3 regions of the Paraburkholderia caledonica genome follow, and region 3 is predicted to be linked to each of the others. Evidence: riboswitches for the same ligand, from Rfam matches in the RefSeq annotation. Region 3 holds a riboswitch; each other region holds the start of a gene.
What was found. Region 3 has a riboswitch for cobalamin ahead of H281_RS0114765 (oxidoreductase). Riboswitches for the same ligand answer to the same signal wherever they lie in the genome.
Positions count from the first base shown of each region.

Region 1: linked by a shared signal. The riboswitch ahead of cobA (uroporphyrinogen-III C-methyltransferase) and the one ahead of H281_RS0114765 (oxidoreductase) in region 3 are both predicted to bind cobalamin.
Region 2: linked by a shared signal. The riboswitch ahead of H281_RS0100695 (TonB-dependent receptor domain-containing protein) and the one ahead of H281_RS0114765 (oxidoreductase) in region 3 are both predicted to bind cobalamin.

Region 1 is NZ_KB911056.1:7,895-11,164, forward strand. Features, by position in the region: gene cobW (cobalamin biosynthesis protein CobW) at 1-338, opposite strand, end outside; cobalamin riboswitch at 496-776, opposite strand; cobalamin riboswitch at 867-1,111, shown strand; gene cobA (uroporphyrinogen-III C-methyltransferase) at 1,342-2,109, shown strand; gene H281_RS0133545 (cobalamin biosynthesis protein) at 2,106-2,528, shown strand; gene cobO (cob(I)yrinic acid a,c-diamide adenosyltransferase) at 2,525-3,127, shown strand; gene H281_RS0133555 (cobyrinate a,c-diamide synthase) at 3,130-3,270, shown strand, end outside.
Region 2 is NZ_KB911034.1:139,515-142,784, reverse strand. Features, by position in the region: gene H281_RS0100695 (TonB-dependent receptor domain-containing protein) at 1-1,778, opposite strand, end outside; cobalamin riboswitch at 1,871-2,151, opposite strand; gene H281_RS0100690 (ATPase) at 2,369-2,725, shown strand; gene H281_RS0100685 (cell division protein ZapA) at 2,722-3,036, shown strand; RNA gene ssrS (6S RNA) at 3,199-3,270, shown strand, end outside.
Region 3 is NZ_KB911037.1:454,192-457,461, forward strand. Features, by position in the region: gene H281_RS0114755 (cobalt-precorrin-5B (C(1))-methyltransferase) at 1-337, opposite strand, end outside; gene H281_RS34665 (bifunctional cobalt-precorrin-7 (C(5))-methyltransferase/cobalt-precorrin-6B (C(15))-methyltransferase) at 343-1,602, opposite strand; cobalamin riboswitch at 1,688-1,873, shown strand; gene H281_RS0114765 (oxidoreductase) at 1,957-3,270, shown strand, end outside.

The DNA.
Region 1 (3,270 bases), on a different contig from region 3:
GCGAGACCCGATGTCTCGATCAGCACATGGTCGATCTGCTCACGGCGCTCGACGAGCTTTTCCATCACCGGAAAAAACTCCTCCTGCACGGTGCAGCAGAGGCACCCGTTCGCGAGTTCATACAATTGCCCTTCCGTTTCGACACCGTTCTCGTCGCAACCGATGCCGCAACCCTTAAGGATTTCGCCGTCGATACCGAGTTCGCCGAACTCGTTGACGATCACCGCGATGCGCTTGCCGCCCGCGTGCTGAAGAATGTGCCGCAACAGAGTGGTTTTGCCGCTGCCGAGAAAGCCCGTGACAATGGTGACGGGGATCTTGCGCATTTGAGTTTGCATCGTGAGGTCCATCCCAGGAGTTGCAGGCGCCGGCCGGCGTAGTCCGCACGCATGAGGTCCAGCGCGTGCCTCGGGCATGAACGACGGCCTTGCTACAACAGGAAAAACGCAGAAAACGGGTGTGAGGGCATGAGCGCAGCGCCGCATCCCCGCGACGTTCGCCCTTCGTGTTCCGGCCGGTATCCGGGCTGGCGAAAGCGCCGCTTCCCCTTCCCGGACGAGTGATTTCTCGCCCAGTGGTGATATGCCCACGCGGCCTTGCGCGTGGACACCGAAGCCGGCACTGCGACGCCACGCAAACCGCCGTGACGTCACTTTTCGCTTACCGTTGCGGGGGCAGCACAGGTTGACCCAAACCGTGACAGGCGGGCGCCCTGTTTCCCGTTTAACTGCATGCGCACGAGCGCGCACACGAGCACCAGAAGTGCGTGCGAGTTTAGGCCGACCGTCTGGCGCCGTCAAGGAAACGCGGGCCCGGCGCGCTTATCGCACGGGCTTCTCCGCTTATCGCACGGGCTTCTCGTGTGCTATCGTATGCGCGCGTTTGGTGCCCGCACATGCATTCGCGTGTGCAGTTAAACGGGAAACAGGCAGCGCTCCCGCGCTCAATCTGTGCTGTCCCCGCAACGGTAAGCGACCTGCGGTGCAATGTTCATGCTGCACCGCGCATGCGTTTTCGATGCCACTGTCCGATACATTCGAATGAATGCGGGCGGGAAGGCAAAGCGCGTGAGGCCGCCAGCCCGGATACCGGCCAGATGCGGAGGCGACCGTGCGTTTCTCGACGTCACGTCGCCGGCAGCCGGAATCCGCGAGGGACGGATGTGAAGGCGCTGAAGCACGGCGAGGCAGCCGGGTTCGCACCCGCGCGTGCCGTCGTGCGTGAAGACACCGCTTGAATGACTTCGATCTCCAATCACCTGGGCTCGTTCGCGCGCCGCACTGCATGGCGCATGCCGGCGGAGCGCGCAACGTCGTTGCCGTGCACGGTTAGCGAGGCGCGATGACACGCGCGTGGCTGATCGGCGCAGGGCCCGGCGACGTCGAACTGATGACGTTGAAGGCAACGCGCGCCCTCGCACAAGCCGACGTGATACTCGTCGACGATCTCGTGAATCCCGACGTGCTGCAATTCGCGCGCGCCGACGCGTCCATTGTTTACGTCGGCAAACGCGGCGGTCATCCGTCGACGCCGCAAGAAGGCATCGTCGCGCAAATGCTCGATCATCTGCATGCTGGGCGCAGCGTCGCGCGACTCAAGGGCGGCGATCCGTTCGTATTCGGCAGAGGCGGCGAAGAGCAGCAGGCGCTGCATGCGGCCGGAATCGAGGTGGAGATTATCAGCGGGATCACAGCCGGAATCGCGGCGCCCGCAGCTATCGGCATTCCGGTTACACACCGCGATCATGCGCAAGGCGTGATATTCGTGACCGGCCACGGTGCGGGCAGCAGCGAGCCGGATTGGGGCGCGCTCGCCGCCACCCACATGACGCTCGTCATCTACATGGGCATGCGGCGGCTGAAGGATATCGTCAGCGCATTGCTCGCAGCCGGCATGCGCGCCGACACGCCGTGTGCGGCGATCGAATCGGCTACGCGTCCGGAGCAACGCCATGCGCTTTCGAGGCTTGGTGAATTCGCCGATGCCGTCGCGCGCGCGGGACTCGGCTCGCCTGCGATCGTGGTGATAGGCGGCGTGGCGTCGCTCGCGCTCGCGCGTGCCGCCGCGGCAGGCTCATCAGATGCGGCATCTTCGCCGGACGCGAAATGAAAACGCTTAGCGTGGGCATCGGTTGCCGCCTGCATACATCGGCGGACGAGATCGAAACGGCGGTGCGCGCCGCGCTCGGTTCGCACACGTTCGAACAGATTGCAACGGTAGCCTCTATTGAAACGAAAGCCGACGAACCGGGCCTGCTGGAGTTCTGCGCGCGTCACGGGTTCACGCTGCAAGTGTTCAGCCGCGAGCAGATTCTCGCGATTGGCGTTCACGAACCGTCGGCCGCCGCACGCGAGCATCTCGGCGTGGACGGCGTATGCGAACCGTGCGCGTTGCTCGCGGTGGCCGCCGGTTGCACCGCACATCTGATCGCTCGCAAAACCGTTTACGCTGGTGTCACCGTGGCGATCGCATCGACCGCACCAGCGCCAGCACACAGTGTCACCACCATCTCACAGGACCTTCCATGAAGACCGATCCCGAATCGCATCAACGCATGACCGAACGCCGGCGCGAAGGCCACGAAAAGAAGCAGGCCAACGCGACCGTCGAAAAGGGCCTGCTGATCGTCAACACCGGCACCGGCAAGGGCAAGACAACCGCCGCTTTCGGCATGGCCGTGCGTGTGCTCGGCCACGGCATGAGGCTTGGCGTCGTGCAGTTCATCAAGGGCGCGCTGCATACGTCGGAGCGCGACTTCCTCGGCGCGATTGCCAACTGCGACTTCGTGACGATGGGCGACGGCTACACCTGGAACACGCAGAACCGCGACGCCGACATGGCCACCGCACGCAAAGGCTGGGACGAAGCACGCAGGATGATCGAAAGCGGCGACTATCAGATGGTCATCCTCGACGAACTGAACACCGTGCTCAAGTACGAATATTTGCCGCTCGACGAAGTGCTGTCCGTCATCAACGCGCGTCCGGCGATGCTGCATGTGGTCGTGACCGGCCGCCACGCGCCCGATGCGCTGATCGAAGCGGCCGACCTCGTCACCGAAATGCGCATCGTCAAGCATCCGTACCGCGAGCAAGGCGTGAAAGCGCAGCGCGGCGTGGAGTTCTGAACGTGTCCGCCTGCCCTGCGCTCTTTATCAGCGCGCCCGCGTCGGGTCAAGGCAAGACCACGATCACCGCGGGCCTCGCGCGCTACCATCGGCGACTGGGGCGGCGTGTGCGCGTGTTCAAGACCGGGCCCGACTTTCTCGAT
Region 2 (3,270 bases), on a different contig from region 3:
ACGACACCGTAGCCGCCGAGCTTGCCGCTGCTGTCTTCGCGCGGACCGCTCACGATCCACTCACCGCCCACGCGCCATCCTGCAATACTGCGATTCACCGTCAGCGACGCGAAACGCCGCGCTCGCCGCACGAGGTCGGTATCGTTGTCGAGGTCGACCGGATTTTGCAGCGTCACCGACGCGCGCACATCGGTCTTGCCTACACGTCCGCTCCACGATCCTTCGAGTCCTTGCACTTTTGCATGGCCCACGTTTTCGGCCAGATAGATCCCCGGCGTCACCTGTTCATAGTCGATCAGATTCGAATAACGCGTCTGGAAAGCACTCAAACGCATCACACCGAGCGCATTGGATGCGTACTGCAACGCTGCTTCGATCGAATGACTGCGCTCCGGCTGAATGGACGGATTACCGCTCAGCGGATAGTACAGATCGTCGAAGCTCGGTGCGCGAAACGAACAGGAATAGCTTGCGCTTAGCTTCCAGCGCGACGTGATGTCGAAGCCATAGCCGAGATAGTAACTGTTCGCTCCGCCGAAATCGGAGTACTGGTCGCGCCGCAGGTTAGCCTGTATCTGGTTGCGCCCGAAGCGTGCCGTATAACCGGCGAAGCCCGAGTCGACATGACGAGTGGGCGCGGCAAATGTATCGGAGTCGAGACTCTGGTCCAGATGCTCGTAGCCGACCTGCAGTTTCTGCTGCGCGGCCAGCGCGAAATCGCTTTGCCAGGTGTACTGTCGATTGTCGGTGTCGAAGCGGCCGTTATACAGACCGTTGGTGTTCGACACGCTGCGGTCGTCGCCTTGCGCAACGATGAAGTGCGTGGTCCACCAGTCCGTTAGCTTGCCGTTAGCGAAGGCGGACAACTGACGCACTTTCGTGTACAGATTGTTCAGATCGGTCGGCTCGCCGTACGCATTGTCGTAGCTGTTGTTGCCGTTCGACTGCAGATAGCGGACGCCCGCGTCCCAGTTGTCGGTGAACTTATGGCGCAGCGAAGCGGAGATGCTCTCGTTCAGATAGCCGTTCGCATTGGGGTTCGCATTCGGCGCCTCACGAGGATTGAGCGCGGAAAAACCGTCGTCTTTCGAACGCGCGAGCGAGATGTTGAAGGTCGTGCGGCCGTCCTTATCCAACGCGCCGTTCGCGCCCACCTGTTGCGTCTGCGTGTGGTAGCTGCCGTAGCCCACGGAAAAATTGAAACGCGGCGGATGATCGCCGCCGTCTTTCGTGAACACCTGAACCACGCCTCCGATCGCGCCCGAGCCATACAAGGCCGACACGTTGCCATTCACTACTTCGACGTGGTCGACCTGATCGAGCGGAATCTGCGCGATTTGCGCGGTGCCGAGACTCACGGAATCGACGCGCACACCGTCAATGAGAATCAGCGATTGCGTCGACGACGCGCCGCGCAGATACAGGCTTGCTGTCGAACCGGGGCCACCTGTGCGCGAGATTTGCGCGCCGGGCGCGAGTTGCAGCAGACCCGGCAGATCGGTTGCGGTGGTGTCGGCAATGTCCTGCTGATCGAATAGCGACGTTTGCGGAATCGTGTCGGCGAGCGCTTGAGGTCCGCGCTCGGCGGTGACGACGACGGGCGACAAAACAGCAGGTGATGATTCGGCGATAGCGACGGATACAGCGCTCGTAGCAACAGGCGCGACCGGTGCGACTGCAACCGACGGCGCAGGCGAACTGTCGGCGGCTTGCGCATGCGCGAGCTGCGGCAGCCCTGCAAATGCGAGCAGCGCCGCGCGGGCGATAGGGGACAGCATGAGTGAAGTTTCCCGTGGATGGCGTGCGCGGCCCGCTTCCCCGCAGGCCGTCGCGTAACGAGGCGCGAGCGCTTTTGACTTCATTTCGCGGGCGCGCGCCTCTCCCTCTGGCCGGTATCCGGGCTGACGACGCTCGATCCCGCCTTCCCACGCGTGACGCGCAGTGGCACACTCGCATGTTGAACTGGAACACGCGATGGGGATCGAACTGCAAACGCGAACTGCAAAGCACGAAGTGCAAAGCGAATGCGGTCGCTTACCGTTGCGGGGGCAGCGCAGGTTCGCGCGTTCAGGTGAACGGCGCGCCCTGCTTCCCGTTTAACTGCACGCGCAATGAATTGCGCGCGCGGGCACCAGAGTGCGGCCAGTGTATGAGCGGCCTCGGGGCCAGTCAAGAATGCGGGTCACGACAGCGATGATTCGGACAGGAGCAGAGTATTGTCCGACGCGATCTGTGACACACGAGTACTTTTTCATCTTCAGTCGAAAAAAGCCTGCATAAAGCGGTGTTGTTACGTCTCGAAACGAGACAAATGTCGGAACGTGCGGCATTCCGCGCTAAAATGCGAGGTCTTTAGAGGACGCAGCACATGCTCACCGAACTCGAAACACTCTCACAGAATATCGGCAAGCTGATAGCGATCAGCCAGCGCCACAACGAAGCGCGCGTTGCGCTTGAAGAGCAGCTCGCCCAGTCGCGCGCCGAGGCAGAAGCCACGCGCACGGAACTTGCCATGGTTCGCGAGGAACGCGATGCACTGCAAGCGGAGTGCGACGCGCTGTCGGCCAAGATCGACGACGCTCAAGTGCGGCTCAATGCGATCCTCGAAAAATTGCCGCGCGCTCGCGGGCACAACGAGCCGGACAACCAGCTCGATCTGCTCGAGCCCGCTCAGCATGAAGTCGAAGCGGAGAGCGACGCCACTCGCCATGGAGAAAATGCATGACCACCAAGCAGATCGAAGTATCGATTCTCGGCGTGCCCTATCGTCTCGCCTGCTCGCCGGAAACGGAAGGCGCGCTGCTTGAAGCAGTCGCACGAGTCGACGCCGAAATGTCGAAGATCCGCAATAACAGTAACGTGCGCGGCACGGATCGTATTGCTGTCATGGCCGCGCTGTCGCTGGCATCGGAACTGCTTAAGCTGCAATCGAGCGTGCGTCACGGAGAAGCATTTCCCGCTGAAGAAATCAGGCGTACAATGCATCAAATGAACGAACAACTGGGTACTGTGATCGAGCAGTACACCATGCAGTAAGCAGCAAGTTTGCAACGTGTCTGGAAGTAGAAGTGGCCGGTCTTCGGGTCGGCTGCAGATTCAACCAGGTGGCACACGTAGCAGCTGAGCAAAGCGCGTGAGAGCATGCACGAGCACACTCGGCAAACGTTTCACCTGAATGGTTTTAGCTTCATCGGTTTAGCTTCCCTGCCTGGTTCGCCAAGGTCATATATTCCTTGAACCAATGCCATGTGCACGGTTGCGGAAATTTGT
Region 3 (3,270 bases):
CCGCACGCGTCACCGTGCCCACGCCCGGCCCGGCGCGGAACACCACACCTGGCTCAGGGACCAGACGCACGCGCGCGAACACCACGGCGCCGTGCGTGACATCGGGATCGTCGCCGGCATCCTTGATCGTGCCGGCTTCGGCGCCGTCATCGGTCAACCGGCAGAACACGAGCGGCATCGGCACATGCTGGCCCTTGGGCAACACGATTTCGGCCACCTCGCTGACCACACCCGCGAGCAGCAGACGCGCGGCCGCCAGCGACGTGGCGGTTGCACAACTGCCGGTCGTGTAGCCGCTGCGCAGCGGTGCGGGTTGTTCAGGCGTTTCGTCGCGCATGAGCGTCACGCCGATGAAGCAGCGTTGAGGTTATCGGCAACACTATGGACGCCGTTGGCAGCGCAACGCTTCACTACATCGTACAAGGTGATCGGCAGCGCTTGCCGCCACGTATCGAAGCCACCGAGCGGCTGAGCGTCCGCAAGCGCGATTCGCGTGAGCGTTCCGCCATGTTTGTCACGCCATGCGGCAAGCGCCGCCTCGCCTTGCAGCGTGACCGCGTTCGCGACCAGCCGGCCGCCGTCGCGCAAATTGTCCCAGCACGTTTCGAGCACGCCGGGCACCGTCACGCCGCCGCCAATGAACACCGCGTGCGGCGCGGCCAACCCTTCGAGCGCTTGCGGCGCGCGGGCCGCTACGAGTTGCAAGCCCGGCACGCCCAACGCATCGCGATTGTGCTCGATGAAGCGCTGACGCTCCGCGTGCCCTTCGATGGCGATCGCCCGGCAAGTCGGATGCGCGCGCATCCACTCGATGCCGATCGAGCCGCTGCCCGCACCCACGTCCCACAACAATTCGCCGGGCGTCGGTGCGAGTCGCGCGAGCGTGATCGCTCGCACATCGCGTTTGGTGAGCTGGCCGTCGTTACGGAACGCGTCGTCGGGCAGGCCGCAGGTGAGCGGCAGGCGCGGCGCGCCTTCGGTCGCGCGGCATTCGAGCGCGACCAGGTTCAACGCGGCGACATCGCCCGGGGACCATTGATCCGCGCGGCCGTCGATGCGGCGCTCGTCGTCGCCGCCAAGATGTTCGAACACGGTCATCCGCGTTGCGCCGAAACCTCGCGCGCTCAGCAGATCGGCAAGCGCGGCGGGTGTGCGCTCGTCCGCGCTCAGCACGAACACGCGTGCGCGGTCATGCAAATAAGCGTTCAGCGTGGGCAACGGCCGCCCAACCACCGACACCGTGGCCACATCCTGCAACGGCCAGCCGAGCCGCGCCGCCGCGAGCGATAACGACGACGGCGCGGGCAACACGCGCAGTTCGCTGGCCGGCAACTGCCGAGCCAGCGTCGCGCCGACGCCGAACAGCATCGGATCGCCGCTCGCCAGCACGCACACCGAACCGCCGCGCTCGGCCAGAAGCGGCGCGAGATCGAATGGGCGCGGCCACTCGGCGCGCCGCGCGGCCAGCCGCGCGGGCAACATCGACAGATGACGTTCGCCGCCGTAAATCACCGACGCCTCGAGCAACGCACGCCGTGCGGGCCGCCCCAAACCGGCGAAGCCGTCGTCGCCAATGCCCACTACCGTCAGCCACGCCGACATGCACCCTTCCTCATTTTGTATCTCAAACAATGCACTGCGCCACGCCGGTCAAAGCGTCCAGCCTCGTTGTGCTATCCGAAAAAAGGCATAATACAGCCGCCGGTGCCCTTCGGGGCCTAACAGGGAACACAGCGGGAAGATTGCCGCTGTGGCTGCCCCCGCAACTGTATGCAGCGAGTCCGCCTGCGCTTGGCGCCACTGGTTCAACCGGGAAGGCCGCAGCGGACGACGACCTGCCAGCCAGGAGACCTGCCGGCCAGACTGTTCGTGCCAGCCAACATCGGGCGGGGTGTACCGATGCCGCAGCAATGCCGTTTTGACCGCTTGCTCGGGCCGTCGCGCGACGCTAACCCGGTGTCCGTCTTGAATCCAGCTTCGCCCTCCACTGTCTTGCCCGACGCGGCATCTGCGCTGCGGCCCTCGGCGTGTCCGGGCCTGCTGCGGATCGTGGCGGCGCGCGACGGCGGTATTTGTCGGATCAAGCTGCCAGGCGGCGAATTGAGCGCGGCTCAGGCCGAGGCGATCGCCAACGCGAGCGCGCAGCATACGGCGGGTGTGATCGAACTGACGAATCGCGCGAATCTGCAATTGCGCGGTGTTCGGGCCGGCCATGAAGCTGCGCTGGTCGCCAAGCTGATCGATGCGGGGCTCGGACCGGGCGCTGCAAGCGGCTCTGAAAGAATGGGCGATAGAGCGCCGACCGATTCCGCCGAAGACGATCACGGTCACGATCGAAAAGCGCACGCCCTCGATGCCGCCGCCGCTGACGACGTGCGCAACGTCATGATCAGCCCCGCTGCCGGACGCGACCCGTGCGCACTGTTCGACACCAGACCTCTGTGCACCGCCCTTCTCACGCTGCTGCAAAGTGAACCGCGTTTTGCGGCGCTATCGCCGAAATTCGCGTTATTGCTCGACGGCGGCGAGCGGCTCGCGAGAGTGGACCACCCGCATGACGTGTGGCTCGCGGCAGCACAAGATTCGGCCGGTGCGGTGCGCTTCGTGTTCGGGCTCGCGGGCTGCACGACCGTGGATGCAAACGCGAGCGCAAACACGCACATCGGCGGGAAGTCGCCATCGTCATCAGGCAACGCTGCGAACTCGTCCGAAAGATCGCATGCGGATGCGACAGGCGCGTTGGCCTCGGTGCTGCCGTCGCAAGTTCCGGCGCTCGTGCGCGCGCTGCTGCATACGTTTCTAGATCTTGCCGCTGCCGACGCCACGCGTATGCGTCATCTGCTCGACACCCATTCGGCGGACGCGATATTGCAGCATGCGCAAACCTACGTGGATTTTCCACTGACACGCGACGCGAAGCTCGGCGACTGGCGTCGCAGCACGACCGCCGATGCCTCGCTGCGCCTCGGCGCACATGCGCAACGCGCCGCGGATACATGGCATGCCGGCGGTCAACCGCCGCTCGGCCGTATCGATGCGACCACGCTGCACGGCCTCGCCGCGCTCGCGCAACAACATGGCGACGGCACGCTGCGCATCACGCCGTGGCAAAGCGTGCTGCTGCCCGATATCCGGACGCTCTCAGTGCCCGTTGTGCTTGCCGCGCTGAACCCGCTGGGCCTCGCATGCGATTGCGCCGAAGCCATCACGCACCTGATCGCGTGCGCCGGTTCCACTGGCTGCGCGAAAAGCCTCGCGGATACCAAAGCC